DNA from 2 places in the Hydrogenophilus hirschii genome. Region 1 is predicted to be linked to the other one. Evidence: riboswitches for the same ligand, from Rfam matches in the RefSeq annotation. Region 1 holds a riboswitch; the other holds the start of a gene.

The links. A riboswitch is a leader RNA that binds a small molecule or an ion and turns the genes downstream of it on or off. The one in region 1 is predicted to bind cobalamin.
Region 2: another riboswitch for cobalamin. It lies ahead of ACYQ4Z_RS07150 (energy-coupling factor ABC transporter permease); the one in region 1 lies ahead of ACYQ4Z_RS02090 (TonB-dependent receptor domain-containing protein).

Annotation. Positions count from the first base shown of each region.
Region 1 is NZ_BAAHXQ010000001.1:409,504-418,677, reverse strand. Features, by position in the region: gene ACYQ4Z_RS02105 (anthranilate phosphoribosyltransferase) at 1-1,071, shown strand, start outside; gene ACYQ4Z_RS02100 (malonic semialdehyde reductase) at 1,119-1,709, shown strand; gene ACYQ4Z_RS02095 (NAD(P)/FAD-dependent oxidoreductase) at 1,694-2,659, shown strand; cobalamin riboswitch at 2,679-2,910, shown strand; gene ACYQ4Z_RS02090 (TonB-dependent receptor domain-containing protein) at 2,953-4,797, shown strand; gene ACYQ4Z_RS02085 (FecCD family ABC transporter permease) at 4,813-5,790, shown strand; gene ACYQ4Z_RS02080 (ABC transporter ATP-binding protein) at 5,810-6,595, shown strand; gene ACYQ4Z_RS02075 (cobalamin-binding protein) at 6,565-7,527, opposite strand; gene clpB (ATP-dependent chaperone ClpB) at 7,587-9,174, opposite strand, start outside.
Region 2 is NZ_BAAHXQ010000002.1:12,322-21,495, reverse strand. Features, by position in the region: gene ACYQ4Z_RS07190 (FTR1 family protein) at 1-229, opposite strand, end outside; gene ACYQ4Z_RS07185 (IS1380 family transposase) at 412-1,773, opposite strand; gene ACYQ4Z_RS07180 (FTR1 family protein) at 1,859-2,269, opposite strand; gene ACYQ4Z_RS07175 (IS256 family transposase) at 2,553-3,719, shown strand; gene ACYQ4Z_RS07170 (IS5 family transposase) at 3,728-4,735, opposite strand; gene ACYQ4Z_RS07165 (hypothetical protein) at 4,814-5,233, opposite strand; gene ACYQ4Z_RS07160 (IS1380 family transposase) at 5,384-6,745, shown strand; gene ACYQ4Z_RS07155 (hypothetical protein) at 6,980-7,432, opposite strand; cobalamin riboswitch at 7,483-7,666, shown strand; gene ACYQ4Z_RS07150 (energy-coupling factor ABC transporter permease) at 7,781-8,479, shown strand; gene cobM (precorrin-4 C(11)-methyltransferase) at 8,507-9,174, shown strand, end outside.

The DNA.
Region 1 (9,174 bases):
CACGCCATTCGCACAGCCATCGAAAAGATCGCCACGGGGCCGCACCTTTCCAAACCACTGACTCGTGACGAAGCCCGCGAAGCATTCGCGGCGATCCTATCGGGACATGCCACGCCCGCGCAGATCGGCGTTTTCCTGATCGCGCTGCGGATGAAACGGGAGACCGACGACGAATTTCTCGGGCTACTTGATGCGCTCATCAGTGAAACGAACCCGATCACGGTTGCGGTCGAATCGTTGGCGATTTTGGCCGACCCATTCGATGGCTTTGCGCGCTCGATGCCCGCTTCTCCCTTTCTCCCCGCGGTCTTGGCAGCCTGCGGCCTTCCCACTCTAGCGATTGGACTGCCCCGTTTGGGCCCCAAATACGGAGTGACCCACGCCCAGATTCTGAGTGCCGCGGAGATCCCCGTCGCGCGGACACCGCAGGAAGCCGCGGCAGCCGTCGAGCATTGCGGCTGGAGTTATTGCGATCAACACCAGTACGCACCGCGAATCGCCGCGCTCGTGCCGCTTCGCAACGAAATCGTCAAACGCACCGCGCTCAACACGCTCGAAACCTTGGCCAAACCGTTGCTCGGCAAGCGCGAAACCCATCACCTCTCGGGATATGTCCATTCCCCGTATGCCCGCCTCTATGCCCTGCTGGCGCGCGCTGCCGGTTTTACCTCGGCCGCGATCACGAAAGGTGTCGAAGGGGGCTTTCTTCCCCCGTTGAACAAGACCAGTGTGGTCGTCCGCATGCCGACCGAGGGGGACACCACGGAATCGATCGATCCGGGTGCGCTCGCAATCCAGCATGCAGTCCGCGCCCCCGAATGGCCTCGTGCCATGCCTGATCCCACTGATTCGCCCGATTGGCAACGCGACGCCGCCCATTATGCGGCGCAAACCGGAATCGCCGCGCTCCAAGGCGCGCCAGGCCCGACCGCGGATGCGCTGGTCTATGGTGCGGCGATCGCGCTCTGGCACACCGGAAAAGTCGGATCGCTGGCCGAAGGCGCTGCCCGTGCGCGTTCGGTGTTGCGCAATGGCGCAGCGTGGGATCGATGGGTTGCCGGCAAAAACTGACAAGCCTTTTCACAATCCTGCACCGAAGCGCCCAAAGGAGCCACACGATGAAACCCACATTACCTGACGCGGCATTAGCGCAACTCTTTACCGAAGCCCGTTCCCACAACGGGTTTCTTCCCGAACCCATTCCCGATGAAACGCTTCACGCCCTCTACGACCTCCTCAAATGGGGACCGACTGCGGCGAACGGGTGCCCAGCCCGCTTTCGCTTCATCAAGTCGCCCGAAGCGAAAGCCAAACTCAAAGAGACCCTGGACCCCGGAAACGTCGAGAAAACCATGGCGGCACCGGTCACCGTATTGATCGGCTACGACCTCGCCTTCTACGAAGAGCTGCCGAAACTCTTCCCCCATACCGACGCCCGCGCCTGGTTCGCAAACAACGAGGCGCTCGCCCGCGAAACCGCATTTCGTGATGCTGCGCTGCAAGGCGCTTATCTGATCCTCGCCGCGCGCGCTCTAGGGCTCGATTGCGGCCCTATGGCCGGGTTCGACAAAGCGCGCGCCGATGAACTCTTTTTTGCCGGCACGACGATCCGCTCCCTCTTTCTCGTCAACTTGGGCATCGGTGACCCGAGTAAGCTATTTCCGCGCAACCCCCGTCTTACGTTCGACGAGGCATGTCAGATCCTCTGAGTGTCGCAATCGTTGGCGCGGGCCCTGCCGGACTTTCGGCGGCCTTGTGGCTCAAGCAGCTGGGTTATGCGCCTTTCGTACTCGAAGCGGCTGAAGCGCCGGGTGGAATCCTACGCTTCAATTTTTTGGCCAACGAGTGGGTATTGGGGCAACACGGGCTGACCGGCACCGAGATGAGTGCCCGCTTCGTCGCGCACGCCGAAGCGGCAGGGATCCCGATCGCATGCACGAGCAGCGTACAACGATTGGTTCCGGTCCCAAACGGGTGGCGCCTGTTTCTTCACGACGGCACACCGCGACATGCCGCCGCTGTGATCGTCGCCACTGGTTTGCGCTACCGCGGACCTGAGGCACTCGCAACCGTTGCTGGGATTGGGCAGTTGTCCGCATCGGAACTCGCTTATGGCCCCTTTGCGTTCCGCGATCTCGATCTCTGCCAAGGCAAGACCGTCCTGATCGTTGGTGGCGGCGACAACGCCTTTGAAAACGCCAAGATGGTCGCCGAGCTGGGCGGGTGCGCGATCATCCTCTGCCGATCCCGTCCGCGCGCTCAACGGCAACTGCACGAAGCGGTCGAACGCTTCGCTGACCGGATACGGGTGGTTATGCACGCCACCCTCCGTGCCGTTCGTCGGGAAGCGGGGAAACTCGTTGCGAATTGGCAGACCGTTTCCGACACAACGGAAGTCGCAATGGTCGATCGCCTCCACGTCTTGATCGGCTACGCGCCTAACAGCGAATGGTTGGTCGCGGCGCTGGGCGACACCGCAACGGCGCTTGCCCGCGACGAGGCGGGCTACCTCATCACCGACCGTTGGGGGCGAACGCCGCTGCTGCGACTCTACGCCGCAGGCGATCTCGTCGAACGCGATTTCCCCAATGTCGTCTCGGCGCTCGCAAGCGGTGCGCGTGCGGCGAAAGCGGTCGATATTGACCTGAGCAATCGCTGAATCGTATACTTCATTCTTTTATACCATTCGTGTTCGCGGTGCCGCATCCACCCCTCTGGTCGATGCGGTGAAACGGGAAAGCGGTGCGCACCGGTGCCCCCGGTGCAAAGCCGCTGCTGCCCCCGCAACGGTAAGGGTTTCGTCCGCACCATCACGCCACTGGCAGCACTGCTCGGATCGGGTGGCCTGACCGGGAAGGCGGTGTGGAACATGACCCGAGCCCGGAGACCGGCCGCGAACGGGTTCCACCGCCACAGCCACGGGGGAATGGCTGGAGTTGGGAGTGTTCGTTCATGTCGGCAATCGCTCTTTTGCGCCCGAAAAAGGGGCGTCATCTGCTTTTGATCCTTGGATTCGTCGCGACAAACCCACTTGCCGTTGCCCAATCGTCGGCGTTCGACCCGGTACTGCCGACGATCGCCGTCACCGCAAGCCGTATACCGACCCGCACCGACGCGTCGCTCTCTGCGGTGACCGTACTCACCCGTGACGCGATCGAACAAAGCGGTGCGCGCACCCTCGTCGATCTGTTGAACCAGACCCCTGGTGTGCGAATCGTGCAAAACGGTGGCCCAGGGGCATCGGCTTCGCTCTATTTGCGCGGCGCGGAAGCGCGCCACACGCTGGTGCTCATCGACGGAATGCGAATCGGTTCGGCGACCTTGGGGACTGCAACACTCGAAGCGATTCCGCTCGAGCTGATCGAACGGATCGAGATCGTTCGCGGCCCGGCAAGTGCTTTGTACGGATCGGACGCGATCGGCGGCGTGATCCAAATCTTTACCCGCAAAGGGACCGAAGCCACCCACCGCCGCGCGTTCGTCGGCCTGGGCAGTCACGAAGAATACCAGACGAGCGTCGGCGTTTCAGGCGGCAACGACGCGTTTCGGTACGCACTCGACCTGGGTGCCGAAGGAACCGAGGGGATCGAAGCAACCACACCATCCAGTGATTACCACCAACCCGACCGCGACGGCTGGCGCAACCGTTTCGCCAGCGCCAACCTCTCCTGGTCGCTCGCCAACGGTGGCGAAATCGTGCTCGCCAGTTTCGCGACCCGTGGCCGCAACGAATACGACGCCTGGGGTGCGGGAACGTTCAATGCGTTACTGCACAAAGATCTGACCAGCAACCAAGTCACTACCCGCCTGCCGCTCACGGAAGCATGGCTCTCCACGCTGCGCTTGGGCGAAACCCGCGATACGTCGAAAGCGCTTGCGAGCGCCAGCAACGTGAGTCGCTTCGCGACGGCACAACGTCAATTCAGTTGGCAGAACGAGGTGGCGTTGCCGCTCGGGGTACTCCTTGCTGCGTTCGATCTCACCGCGACCGAGGTGGACGCCACCACCCAATACACCCGGTCCAGCCGAATCGTTCGCGGCTATCTCTTGGGCTGGCAAGCGGAACAGGGCCGACACGGTTGGCAACTGACCGCACGCCACGACGACAACAGTCAGTTCGGGGGCAAAACCACGGGACAAGCCGCGTATCGCTATCAATTCACTCCGGAATGGCAGGGCCGAGTCGCCGTGAGCAGCGCGTTCAAAGCGCCGACCTTCAATCAACTCTTTTGGCCAGACACCGGTTTCGGCGGCGGTAACCCCGATCTACAACCGGAAAGCGCTTATCAAAAAGAGGTGGGGATCCGCTGGCAGCGTGGCGTCACCGCTGCGGAGTTGACACTCTTCGATGCACGGGTCAAAAACCTCATCGCGGGCTGGCCGCCCGAAAACGTCGCACGCGCCCGGATCAAGGGGGCGGAGCTGACGTATGCAAGTCAATTCGGCGCGTGGCATTTCCGTATCAACGCCGATTGGCTCAACGCCACCGACGAAGCCACAGGTAAGCGGTTGCCCCGTCGCGCTCCAGCAGCCCTCTCTGCATCACTCGTCTATGATGCGAAACAGTGGCAGGCCGGGGTCGATCTCAACGCCCAACGGGCGCGCTGGGACAATGTCGCCAATACCACACGGCTCGACGGCTACGGCCGAACCGACCTGTGGTGGCATTACGCGCTGACGCGGTCGTGGCGATTGGAAGCGGAAATCCGCAACCTGTTCGATCAAACCTACGAGACTGCCGCCACCTATCGGCAACCGGGGCGGACGTTCTTCGTCGGTTTGCGGTACCGCGACTAAAGCCTTCGTGCGCCGATGCCGTTCGCGCAACGCCGTGTCGCCCTACTGCTCCTGCTCGTGGGTTTGACCGGTGCAAGTTTTTTCTTGGCGCTTGGCGTCGGCGCGCTGCCGCTCCCCGTCACAACCGTCTGGGCAGCATTGTGGCATCACGACCATCCCGCGTTTCCCGTCGTATGGGGGCTGCGCGGCGCCCGCGCTGCCGCGGTGTGGAGTGCCGGCGCGCTGCTGGCACTCGCCGGGCTCCTCATGCAGACGTTATTGCGCAACCCTTTGGCTGACCCCTACGTGCTCGGCGTTTCGAGTGGCGCGGCGGTGGGAGCACTTGCGGCGATCGTGCTCGGCGCGGCAGGGCTGGGCGTTGCCGCTGCAGCGTTTGCGGGCGCGATCGTCGTGATGGCGCTCGTCTTCGCGCTCGCACACGGTGCTGGCCCTTGGTCGGCGACGCGGCTCATCCTCACCGGCGTGATCGTCGCGTCGGGCGCAAGCGCCGTGGTCGCGCTGCTGCTTACGTTGGCGCCGGAGCAGCGACTCCATTCGATGCTCTTTTGGCTGATGGGTGACGCAGCAGGCACGACCTTTTCGCCGTGGCCGATGGTGATGCTCATCGCGGTTTCGCTTTTGCTCGTCACTTGGGGGCGCGACCTCAACGCGCTTGCCTACGGGGAAGCGACCGCGCAGGCAGTCGGCGTCCCCGTTACGCGGTTGCGGTGGGGACTCTACGTGCTGGCGTCGCTCCTGACCGCAACCGCGGTAACCCTCGTCGGATCGGTGGGTTTCGTCGGACTGATCGTGCCGCACGCCGTGCGCATCATGATCGGCAACGATCACCGCTGGCTGATTCCCTGCTGCATCTTTGCTGGCGGTACGCTCCTGATGGTGGCCGATACCGCAGCGCGAACGCTATGGGCACCGTTGCAATTGCCCGTGGGCATCGTGACGGCGCTCCTCGGTGTCCCGTTCTTTTTGTGGCTTCTGGTGCGCGCGCGCACCTAACGAAGACGAAAAACGCGCGATGCCCACCCCACCGCTCCTCACCGCCGACGCACTCACGCTCACGCTGGGGCAACGCACGTTGTGCCGTGGCCTCTCCCTCTCCGTCCATGCGGGTGAATGGTGGGTCGTGCTCGGCCCCAACGGCGTTGGCAAATCGACCTTGTTGGCGACGTTGGCCGGATTGCGTGGGGCTACCGCCGGAACGATCACGCTTGCGGGTCGCCCCTTGACGCAATGGTCTGTCCGCGAGCAAGCGCAATGGCGCGGATGGCTTGCGCAGACCCCTTTTTTCCCGGGCGATGCGACGGTGCTCGAAGCGGTGCTCGTCGGTCGTCATCCCTATCTGGGACGCTGGGGTTGGGAAACGGCGGCAGACCTTGCGATCGCCCGCGAGGCGCTCGCGGCGGTCGATCTGGCCGGTTTCGAAGCGCGCCGCTTGCATACCCTTTCCGGAGGTGAGAAACAGCGCGTTGCGATCGCAACCCTACTGGCACAACAACCGCGCGTCTATTTGGTCGATGAGCCGACCAATCACCTCGACCTGCGCCACCAACGCCAGGTGCTCGAACATTTTGCCGCACGCTGTCGCGCCGGGGCCACGGTGGTCGCCGCGCTCCATGACCTCAATTGGGCAGTGCGTTACGCAACCCATGCGATCCTGCTTTCCCTTGATGGCGACACCGAGGTGGGCGAAGCCGCCACCCTCTTGACCGCGGAACGGTTGAGCGCGCTCTATGGCCTTTCGCTTGTTGCGTGCGGCAATCCGCCACTGCGTCATTTCATCCCTTCTGATGCGGCCTCGTGACGCAGCGCCGCTAGGTGGCTGCGCGCCGCTTCGAGCGCCGTACAGAGCTGCTCCGCCCCATCGAGTAGCCGCGGCGTCGGACGTTGCAAGAGTGCCGGGGGGATGAAAACCAGATTGTCCGCACGAACTGCGGTGAGTTGCGGCCACGCGCGCCACGCGTCGAGCCAATCAGGGCGTTCTTCCCCCATGCCGCTTGCGACGATCACCTCGGGGTCCGCTGCGAGCACGGCTTCGACCGAAACGGTGGGCGCCAGCGCATCAAGCGCTCCGAAGACGTTCACACCACCACAGAGGCGCATCACGTCGGTAAGGATCTGCTGCCCGCCAATCGTGCGCAGCGGGCGATCCCAGATTTGGTAAAAGACCCGGACTGGGGCACGCCCCGCATACCGCGCAGCCAACGCGTCACGACGCGCCAAGAATGCCTGTGCGGCCCGTTCACCCGCAGCGGGATTACCCGCGAGGTAGGCGAGATTGCGCAGGGTCTTGGCGATGTCGTCGAGCCGGTTGGGCTGGGAGCGATAGACCGGGATACCGAGCGCTTCGATGCGCGCCACGACGTCCGCGGGATTACCGCTTGCCCATGCGACGACCAGATCGGGTTGAAACGCCAAAATCCGCTCGAGATCCAATCGCGACACCCCGCCTACGCGCGGCAACTGCGCCGCGTCGGGCGGGGTGTCGCTATAGTCGACCGCCGCAACGACCCGGTCGCCGACCCCCGCGGCAAAGAGGTTTTCCGTGACGTGTGGCGCCAGACTCACGATCCGTTGTGCCGGGGTAGCGACCGCCACCGACTGCCCGGTGTCGTCGATGACTTGGATCGGTTGGGCCACCGCGCGCGTCCCCACTACGCCCAGAAGGCAAAAGAAGAGCGCACCGGCCCACACCAGGTGGAACCGTACCCACGCATAGGTGCAGGATCTCAACACAGCTCGATGCCTTTCGTTACCAACCCAACCACCCTGAAAGGAGAGTGTTCGCGCAGCGATCAGCCTTTTTCGAACACGAACTGCCCACCACGCACATCGACCACGATGGTATCTTTCGGGCCGAATCGTCCTTCGAGCAGGTACTTCGCCAGCGGGTTTTCGATGTGCTCTTGAATCGCCCGCTTGAGCGGCCGCGCGCCATAGACCGGGTCGTAGCCGACCTTGGCGATCTCCATGAGCGCCGCATCGGTGACCTTGAGCGCCATGTCGTGACGCGCCAGCCGTTTTTCCAACCGCTCGAGCTGAATCCGCGCAATACCGGCGATGTGCTCGTCTTTGAGCGGATGGAACACGACCACCTCGTCGATGCGGTTGATGAACTCGGGGCGGAAGAAGTTCTTCACTTCGGCCATCACCGCGAGTTTCAGTACCTGGTAGTCCCCTTCGTCCGCAAGCTGTTGGATGCGTTGACTCCCCAGGTTCGACGTCATCACGATCACGGTGTTCTTGAAGTCGACGGTACGCCCTTGCCCATCGGTCATCCGGCCGTCGTCGAGCACCTGCAACAGGACGTTGAAGACGTCGGGGTGGGCCTTTTCGACTTCGTCGAACAGGATCACACTGTAGGGTTTGCGCCGCACCTGCTCGGTGAGGTACCCCCCTTCTTCGTAACCGACGTACCCCGGCGGCGCGCCGATGAGCCGCGCCACGGAGTGTTTCTCCATGAACTCGCTCATGTCGATCCGGATCAGATGATCCTCCGAATCGAAGAGGAATTCCGCAAGCGCCTTGCACAGCTCGGTCTTCCCGACACCGGTCGGCCCCAGGAAGAGAAACGAACCATAGGGACGGTTTTCGTCGCCCAACCCGGCGCGCGAGCGGCGGATCGCGTCGGAGACGAGCCGCACCGCTTCGTCCTGACCGACGACCCGACGATGCAGATACGCCTCCATTTTGAGGAGTTTTTCGCGTTCGCTCTGCATCATCTTCGAGACCGGGATACCGGTCATGCGCGAAACCACTTCGGCGATCTCTTCCGCCCCCACCTGCGTGCGCAGGAGCTTGAACGGGGCGCCGCTTTGCTCCGCCTCTTCCGCTTGCTTGAGCTGCGCTTCCAACTTCGGCAGCTCACCATACTGCAGTTCGGCAACCTTGTCCCATTGCCCTTTACGCTGCAGATCGGCGATCTGCGCGCGCAACTGATCGATCCGCTCCTTGAGATGCTTCGTGCCTTCGATCCGCGCTTTTTCCGCCTTCCAGATCTCTTCGAGTTCGCTGTACTCGCGCTGCAGTTTTTCGAGCTCCTCTTCGATCAGCTTCAACCGCTTCTGGCTTGCCTCGTCTTTCTCTTTGCGCACCGCTTCGCGCTCGATCTTGAGCTGGATGATGCGGCGTTCGAGCCGATCCATCGCCTCGGGCTTCGAGTCGATCTCCATTTTGATCCGCGCCGCTGCCTCGTCGATCAGGTCGATCGCCTTGTCGGGCAAGAAGCGGTCGGTGATGTAGCGGTGCGAAAGCTCGGCTGCCGCGACGATCGCCGGGTCGGTGATCTCGACGCCGTGATGGATTTCGTACTTCTCTTGCAACCCGCGCAGGATCGCGATCGTCTGTTCCACCGTCGGTTCTTCGACGAGCACTTTTTGGAAG
Region 2 (9,174 bases), on a different contig from region 1:
AAATCGTCCCCGCGACACCGATCAGAAAACCGGAAAACACCCAAAACGGAGGGCTATCGAGCAGCAGCGCTTCGTAAAAAAGTACCGTCTCGAACCCTTCCCGGAAGACGACAAAAAACTGAGCATTCCTACCGCAAACAAATGACCGTCTGACACTGACTGCTGGATCTTTCCTGAATCCGTGGTCACCAAAGTCGAAACCTTTCCTGTGAGCTGTCCGGCATGAAATTTTTGCCGGACAGACCGATTCATTGTCATGCCGACCATCTTTTCGGGGGTGATGGACCCGTATTTGCCCGCAAAAGTCGGCCTTGTCGGGACGGCGTTACGTCATATTGCAGCTTTCAGGCGAAGGGCTACCTTCCACCGCAGCGGAATCCGTCCTTGGGGTGGGTTTCAGCCCGACCATCGTCATGGCGATGCCGCTCGCAACAATCGCTGCTGAAGCGCGACGAACACCTGCACATGGCCGGCAAATCCGCGGCCAAAGTCGAGAATGAGTTTTCTGGCATGTGCCACAAACTTCGCCGCCCGGTACATGATCTCCTGCAACACCGTCTTGAGCCTTCTGCGCTTGGCCGGGTGGCGAATGGGCGCAATCTCGCCGGTCAGGCCCAATTGGCCAAGGAGGCGCAGGCAGTTGTAGGCGAATGCCCCCAGATGCAGGATCACGTCGTTGGTGTCGAACTTGCCCGACGGCAACCGTTCCAGATCAAGGTCAGATTTGATCTCGGCATGGAACTGTTCGTGTGTGCCGTGATACCGGTAGTGCTCGATCACCTCCACAGCCGGCAGGGTGAGGCTCGTCCACCAGCCTTCGATCTCAATGTCCGGCACCAGCAGGTGTTGTCCCTTCTTGTCGATGGTGCGCTCGGTCACCCGCACGATCAGCCGGAAGGTGCGCTTTTGTTTCTGCCAGGCGCGCTCGACCTGGAGGTCGAGAAGTCCCACCCGCTTGCCTGGTCGGGTCACTTCAAAGGCGTTCGCTTCCTCGGCCCGCTTGACCCAGGCCGTTCTGTCCTGCTTTCTTGGGTTCCACTTCGTGACGAATTCCAATACGCGCCCATCACGCGCCCAGGCGTCGCGTTCTTCCGCTTTGGCGAACAGCAGTCGCGCGCTGTCAAAGCCGCTGTCTTCGACCATCAGGACGGGTTGATCCGCCCTGACCAAACGCTTGACCCGAGGAAACGCCCGTTCGTAGAAGTACTCGGTCTCGAGCGCCGAATGCCAGTTCCCGGCACGCAGTTCCAGTCCCATGTTCCAGCCTTCGTTGCCCAGGTAGCCCGCAATCGGGCAATAGCCATCAACGCCTTGGTAGGTGTGGCCGACGTCCTCCTTCTTGGTATCGCTGTTGTCCATGACGAAGGTGTCGATCTCGAAGCGCACGAATCCTTTGTGCGGCGTGATCGGCGCTTTTGTCCTCTCCAGCAGGCGCACCGACAGCTCGTCCGTCCGCTCCCGCAACTCGCCGGCCTTGGCGTCGAGTCGCTGGCGCATCCAGGCACTGCTCGGCACCTTCGACAGCCCCAGCGCTTCCTTGAAGAAGCGATCCTGCCGAAACGGCTCGATGGCTTCGAAGTCGCTCTTGCCCAGACTGAGCAAGCCAGTCATCGCCTTGACCAAGTCGGAGGTCTTCATGCCTTGCGATACCGGCAAGCGCGGATCGATCACGGCTTCCACCTGCGCCGCCTCGCAGCATTGCCCAATCAGCGCCAGGCCGGAGTAAGAGGTCAGATTCAGCTTCGCGGATTGACGGACTTCAAAGCGGGGCATGATCAGTTGGGTGAAGAAGGAAGATGCCGTATTCTATCAATAAATCATATGGTTGCAATTGATCGGGGACAGGTTTCCCACGGATTCAGGTCTTTGTTTGAACGAAACGCACCCACTGCACGACATAAGTCTTATGAAAAATCCAATGCGTGACATATACCAAAACTGCAGCAGCCAATAATGCGGTGACCCCTTCGAGCAACTCTCTTTGCATCGTCGTTATGGTAACGATATGTTCAGCAAGCAGCCAAAGCGCAAAACTGGCGAGCACGGCAAGTGATACCCCACCCCACACGTAGGGCGTGTACTCGTTTCCTTGCATCGTTCTCAGAACACCGAGCAACGCCCCAATCACCAAAACCGCTTCGAGACCTTCTCGAATCATGATCGCCAGAGACTGCAACAAAACTGCCAACGGACTGGCTTGGGCGCTCAATCGCGCTCTGCCTTCGTTCAACTCCTTTTTGAGTGCTGCAATGTGCTCCCTTAAGGACACGCTGAACAAATCAGCATTTTACTGGAAATGAGCGAGAGTGACCGTATCCCTTCGACATTCACACCTCGGTGGGCAAGAAATGTCTTTTTTGCCGCCATTTTCGGCTGGCTTTCGCCCCGTTTCTCGGCGAATTTCCTCATTTCGCCTCTCTCAGGACGCACCTTGGGCGTTGAGCGCAAACGGTTGTGTACCATCCTTTCTGTAAATTCCGTTTAGTGCCTCTGGCAGGAAGCGCGCGGCGCTCGGTCTGACGCCATGACTTCGAGAAAGGAGTATGCCCATCATGGCGATGCGTGTCGAAACCAATCCTTTGGAAATGGCTTATGCTGTGTTGCTCGAACACGGACTGGAGGGTGCCGGCAAGGCTCTGCGCATCCTCGTCAATGAAGCCGCCAAGATCGAACGATCCCAGTTCCTTGGAGCGGCGCCCTATGAACGTAGTGAGCGACGGCGTGACTACGCCAACGGGTACAAACCCAAGACGGTACTCACCCGCCTTGGTGAGCTGACCTTTCAGGTGCCCCAGGTGCGTTGCGGCGACTTCTACCCTTCTGCCCTCGAAAAAGGCACCCGCACCGATCAGGCGGTGCATCTGGCCCTGGCCGAGATGTACGTCCAGGGGGTCTCCACCCGCCGGGTGATCGAGGTACTGCAGCGCCTGCTGGGGCCGGAGATTTCGCTCTCCACCGCCCAGGTGAGCCGTGCCGCCGCCAGGCTCGACGAGGGGCTTGCGGCCTGGCGCGAGCGTCCTCTGGGCGAAGTGCCCTATCTCTTTCTGGATGCCCGTTACGAGAAAGTGCGGCTGGAAGGGCGAATCGTCGATTGTGCCGTCTTGATCGCCGTCGGCGTCGATGCGACGGGCAAACGGCGGGTGCTCGGTTGCACGGTGGCCACGTCGGAAGCCGAGATCAATTGGCGACGTTTCCTGGAATCCCTCCTTGCCCGCGGTTTGCACGGGATCAAGCTCATCATCGCGGATGATCATGCGGGCCTCAAAGCTGCCCGCAAAGCGGTGTTCCCTTCTGTTCCCTGGCAGCGTTGCCAGTTCCATCTGCAGCAAAACGCCGGCCAGTTCGTCACCCGACAGGAGGCGAAAAAGCACGTCGCCGCGACACTGCGCGCGATCTTCAATGCTCCGGACAAGGCAGAAGCCGAGCGGCTTTTGAAAGCCGCCCTGGACACCTGGCGCAAGGAGCATCCGAAACTGGCCGAGTGGGCCGAAACCGCGATTCCTGAATCCCTGACGGTGTTCGACTTCCCCGCTGCGCACCGTATCCGTTTGCGTACCACCAACGGGCTGGAACGCATCAACCGGGAACTGCGACGACGCACCCGAGTGGCCAGCATCTTCCCCAACATGGATTCCTGCCTGCGCCTGGTCTCGGCGCTGCTGGCCGAACTCGACGACGAGTGGATGACCGGCAAGGTCTATCTCAACCTCAACCCGTAACCCCGGCGTCATGACCAACACCACGGAAATTTACAGAAAAAAGGTTGCACAACCAGCGCAAACAATTGCCGCTTGGCGATCAGCAGATTCGCCAACCCAAAGAGCGTGTAGAGCTGCGCAGTGTTCTTCGCCAATCCCTTGTAGCGTACCTTCTTCATGCCGAAGAGGTTCTTGACGATGTGAAACGGGTGCTCGACCTTGGCACGCACGCTTGCCTTGAGTTGCTCGATCTTGTCGATCAACCTGCCCATCGCCGTCTTCGGCAGCGCCTTGCGTTTGCCCGGACGCATCGCAACTTCCCATCGAACCTTGCCGTTGCGGTTCTCTTGCCGCTTCTCGACGCCCTGGTAGCCCGCATCGCCAAAGGCCACTTTCTCTTCTCCATGCAGCAGGGCATGGGCTTGGGTGACATCATTGGTGTTGGCCGGGGTGGTCACCAGCGTGTGGGTGATGCCGGTTTCGGCATCGACGCCAATGTGGGCTTTCATGCCAAAGTACCACTGATTGCCCTTCTTGGTTTGATGCATTTCCGGATCGCGCTTGCCGCTTCGGTTCTTGGTCGAGGACGGTGCGGCGATGATCGTGGCATCAACGACCGTGCCTTCCTTGAGGATCAAACCCTTCTGCGCCAGCACGGTATTGATGGCAGCAAAGATGCGCTCGGTCAGATGGTGCTTTTCCAGCAGGCGGCGAAACTTGAGCAGGGTGGTGGCATCGGGCGCAGACTCCCGCGACAGGTCGATGCCAACGAAGCGCCGGATGGCCTGGCTGTCGTAGATGGCGTCTTCGATCCCTTCATCGGACAATCCGAAGCACTGCTGGGCAATATACATGCGCAGCATGCGTTCCACGCCAATCGGCGGCCGGCCTCGTCCGGTTCCCTTCGGGTAGAACGGTTCGATCTCAGCCACCAGCGCCGACCAAGGCGTTACCGCATCGATTTCGGCAAGAAACCGGTCGCGCCGCGTCACTTTCTTCTTGCTCGCATATTCCAGTTCGGAAAAGCTCGCTTGCATCGTCAAGTGCCTATCAAATGTCAGTACTTCAATTGTCGCATGTCAGGGATGAGTTCGGCCCATCGATCTGCGAATAAATCAGTGTGTCCTTAACCGTTGCGCATCCGCTCGTTCGGCGATGAGCCGTTGCAGCCCAGGACGATCGGCACTGCCCTCCCAAAACGATCGTTCCAGCGCCACCACCAACGACGGCGCACGCGGCATGAGGTACTGTTCGATATCGGGATCGAAGAACGCATACGCTTCAAGCCGCTTCATCTCCGCCTCTTCCCACCGCTGCGCAGCCGCCAATTCGGGAATCTGGTCCAACGTTTCGAATAACAGAGGGAAAACCGAACGCCAGTCGCGCTTTATTTCCACAGCAGCAAATGCCTTGTGCACCAAGTCAGCGGCTTCGTGACTGAGTGTCGTGATGCGCCCGCCGTCTCCTTTGTTCAAAATGACTGTTTTCATCTCGGCAAATAGTGCGCGCAACTGCGCCACCGTTTCTGGCGTCATTTCACCCTGCAAGCTACCCAAAAGCTGCTCAGCGCGATCGCGAAACACAACTGCCTCACGCCTGAATCCGTGGGAAACCTGTCCCCGATCAATTGCAACCATATGATTTATTGATAGAATACGGCATCTTCCTTCTTCACCCAACTGATCATGCCCCGCTTTGAAGTCCGTCAATCCGCGAAGCTGAATCTGACCTCTTACTCCGGCCTGGCGCTGATTGGGCAATGCTGCGAGGCGGCGCAGGTGGAAGCCGTGATCGATCCGCGCTTGCCGGTATCGCAAGGCATGAAGACCTCCGACTTGGTCAAGGCGATGACTGGCTTGCTCAGTCTGGGCAAGAGCGACTTCGAAGCCATCGAGCCGTTTCGGCAGGATCGCTTCTTCAAGGAAGCGCTGGGGCTGTCGAAGGTGCCGAGCAGTGCCTGGATGCGCCAGCGACTCGACGCCAAGGCCGGCGAGTTGCGGGAGCGGACGGACGAGCTGTCGGTGCGCCTGCTGGAGAGGACAAAAGCGCCGATCACGCCGCACAAAGGATTCGTGCGCTTCGAGATCGACACCTTCGTCATGGACAACAGCGATACCAAGAAGGAGGACGTCGGCCACACCTACCAAGGCGTTGATGGCTATTGCCCGATTGCGGGCTACCTGGGCAACGAAGGCTGGAACATGGGACTGGAACTGCGTGCCGGGAACTGGCATTCGGCGCTCGAGACCGAGTACTTCTACGAACGGGCGTTTCCTCGGGTCAAGCGTTTGGTCAGGGCGGATCAACCCGTCCTGATGGTCGAAGACAGCGGCTTTGACAGCGCGCGACTGCTGTTCGCCAAAGCGGAAGAACGCGACGCCTGGGCGCGTGATGGGCGCGTATTGGAATTCGTCACGAAGTGGAACCCAAGAAAGCAGGACAGAACGGCCTGGGTCAAGCGGGCCGAGGAAGCGAACGCCTTTGAAGTGACCCGACCAGGCAAGCGGGTGGGACTTCTCGACCTCCAGGTCGAGCGCGCCTGGCAGAAACAAAAGCGCACCTTCCGGCTGATCGTGCGGGTGACCGAGCGCACCATCGACAAGAAGGGACAACACCTGCTGGTGCCGGACATTGAGATCGAAGGCTGGTGGACGAGCCTCACCCTGCCGGCTGTGGAGGTGATCGAGCACTACCGGTATCACGGCACACACGAACAGTTCCATGCCGAGATCAAATCTGACCTTGATCTGGAACGGTTGCCGTCGGGCAAGTTCGACACCAACGACGTGATCCTGCATCTGGGGGCATTCGCCTACAACTGCCTGCGCCTCCTTGGCCAATTGGGCCTGACCGGCGAGATTGCGCCCATTCGCCACCCGGCCAAGCGCAGAAGGCTCAAGACGGTGTTGCAGGAGATCATGTACCGGGCGGCGAAGTTTGTGGCACATGCCAGAAAACTCATTCTCGACTTTGGCCGCGGATTTGCCGGCCATGTGCAGGTGTTCGTCGCGCTTCAGCAGCGATTGTTGCGAGCGGCATCGCCATGACGATGGTCGGGCTGAAACCCACCCCAAGGACGGATTCCGCTGCGGTGGAAGGTAGCCCTTCGCCTGAAAGCTGCAATATGACGTAACGCCGTCCCGACAAGGCCGACTTTTGCGGGCAAATACGGGTCCATCACCCCCGAAAAGATGGTCGGCATGACAATGAATCGGTCTGTCCGGCAAAAATTTCATGCCGGACAGCTCACAGGAAAGGTTTCGACTTTGGTGACCACGGATTCAGGTCCCAGGATTGCCCGCATCGAGAATCAAATCGTATTGCGCCAACGTCGGTATCCCTGCCACGATCCCTTCCACCTCTTCATAGTTGTTGTGCGCGGATAACCACGCTTTTTTCATTTCACTTACCCAACCGACAACATTCGGACGATCCTTTTGCCAAAGCGCTCCGTAGTCGAAACGGAAGGTCTTGCTTGCTTGGTAATACCGTTCGGCAGCATTTGAAAGTTTTTTGCTGTTTTCCAACATTCGAGTAGCATGCTCGACCATATACGTCTTTACCGCATCCATCCCCTGCTCTGCGTGCACAACGGTTACTGTCGAAAAACAGGCGACCGTAACGAATACCCCCATCGCAAACCGCTGTAACGTGCAACCACTCATCACTTCTTCTCCTCTGCCGCCGATCGGATCAATGACGCCAATGATAGTAGTTCTCATTTTCGATGTCAAGAGACTTCCTGTGCTACGCTTGTGTTGACTCCAACACGACAAATCCTGATAATTACCGCACGCGTGACGATAGTGGCCAATTGGCCACACGGGAAGTCCGGTGCAAATCCGGCGCAGCCCCCGCTACTGTGAGCCTGACTGACGCGACACGATGCCACTGGAGCAACCGCTCTGGGAAGGCGTCGCGGCAGGGCGACGGCAAGCCAGGAGACCGATCGTGACGCGCAAACCCAACTGCGCCGCGGGGTGACGGCACGTGGGATAGCGTCATCGTACTCCGTATTCACGGTTTCGCTGTTTCCCCCGAGCGCAGAATTTTCGTAACGGCATGGCTCGGAGGGAAGCACGATGCATATCGAACCTGGACTCTTGACCGGGGCCAAGATGGCCCTCTCCTACCTCACTGGCACGGCCACACTCTTCGGCGCGGCGCGCTCTGTCTGGACGACGCTGTTCGTTTCCGAACGCGTGGTTCCAACGTTTGCACACCTCCTGCGCTTTTGGGTGCGCAGCGCATGTGCGTTCGCGATCGCATTTGCGGCGTTCGAACTGCTGCCACACCCCGCGGTGGGCGTTTCCGAAGTGCACCTCATCTTGGGCAGCACGCTCTTCTTGCTCTTTGGCCTTGCCCCGGCGGCGGTCGGTTTAGCCACGGCGTTGCTCGTTCAGAGCCTCTTCTTCGCCCCGTACGATTTGCCGCAATATTTCGCGAACGTCACCACCCTTCTCGTCCCGCTCTTTGCCGTCGCGGCGGTCGCGAAACGGACCATCGCGCCGCAAACCCCCTACACCGATTTGCGCTACCGTGACGTCTTTCGTCTTTCCCTCACCTACCAGGGTGGTGTGGTGCTGTGGGTCGCGTTCTGGGCCTTCCTGGGACTGGGTGCACAAGCGTGGCAGCAGATCGCGACCTTTGGTGCTGCCTATTTGAGCGTCTTGGTGGTCGAACCGGCGCTCGATTTGGCGCTCCTTGCCGCAGCGAAACACGCCAAACCGTGGCTCGGCGAAGACACGCTCTTTACCGCTCGTCTGCATCGCGCCGCGTAACGGTCGCGCACTGGTAGGTAACACCCCGTGTCTTTGCCACCGCTTAGCCCCTGCCCCGGCACCGTCTGGTTCGTCGGGGCGGGCCCTGGCGACCCAGAACTCATTACCGTCAAAGGGCAGCGGCTGCTCAGTGAAGCAGGCGCGGTGCTCTATGCCGGTTCGCTCGTCGATGAGGCGGTCGCGCGCTACGCACCGCAGTCGGCCGAAATTGCCGATTCGAAAGGTATGACGCTCGAGGCGATCGCCGAGTGGCTGACCACACGGGCGCAACGCCACGCTACCGTGGTGCGGCTCCAAACAGGGGATCCCACGCTCTACGGCGCACTCACCGAAATGGCGCGGCTGCTCGACGCAGCAGGTGTCCCATGGCGCGCGGTGCCAGGCGTTTCGTCGGCGTTTGCCGCTGCCGCGGCAGCGGGCGAATCCCTCACGCTGCCAGAGGTCACCCAGACGGTGATCTTGACCCGTGCGGAAGGACGAACCCCGATGCCGCCGCGCGAACGGCTCGAGGCGCTCGCCGCGCACCAAGCCACGGTCTGTCTCTTTCTGTCGATCACACTGACGCGGGAAATCGAACGCGCCTTCCTTGCCGCCGGCTGGGCGCCGGAGAGCCCGGTGCTGGTGGTCCACAAAGCGTCATGGCCGCAAGAGCGGATCGTCCGCACCACCTTGTCCGAACTCAGCACCGCTTGCCG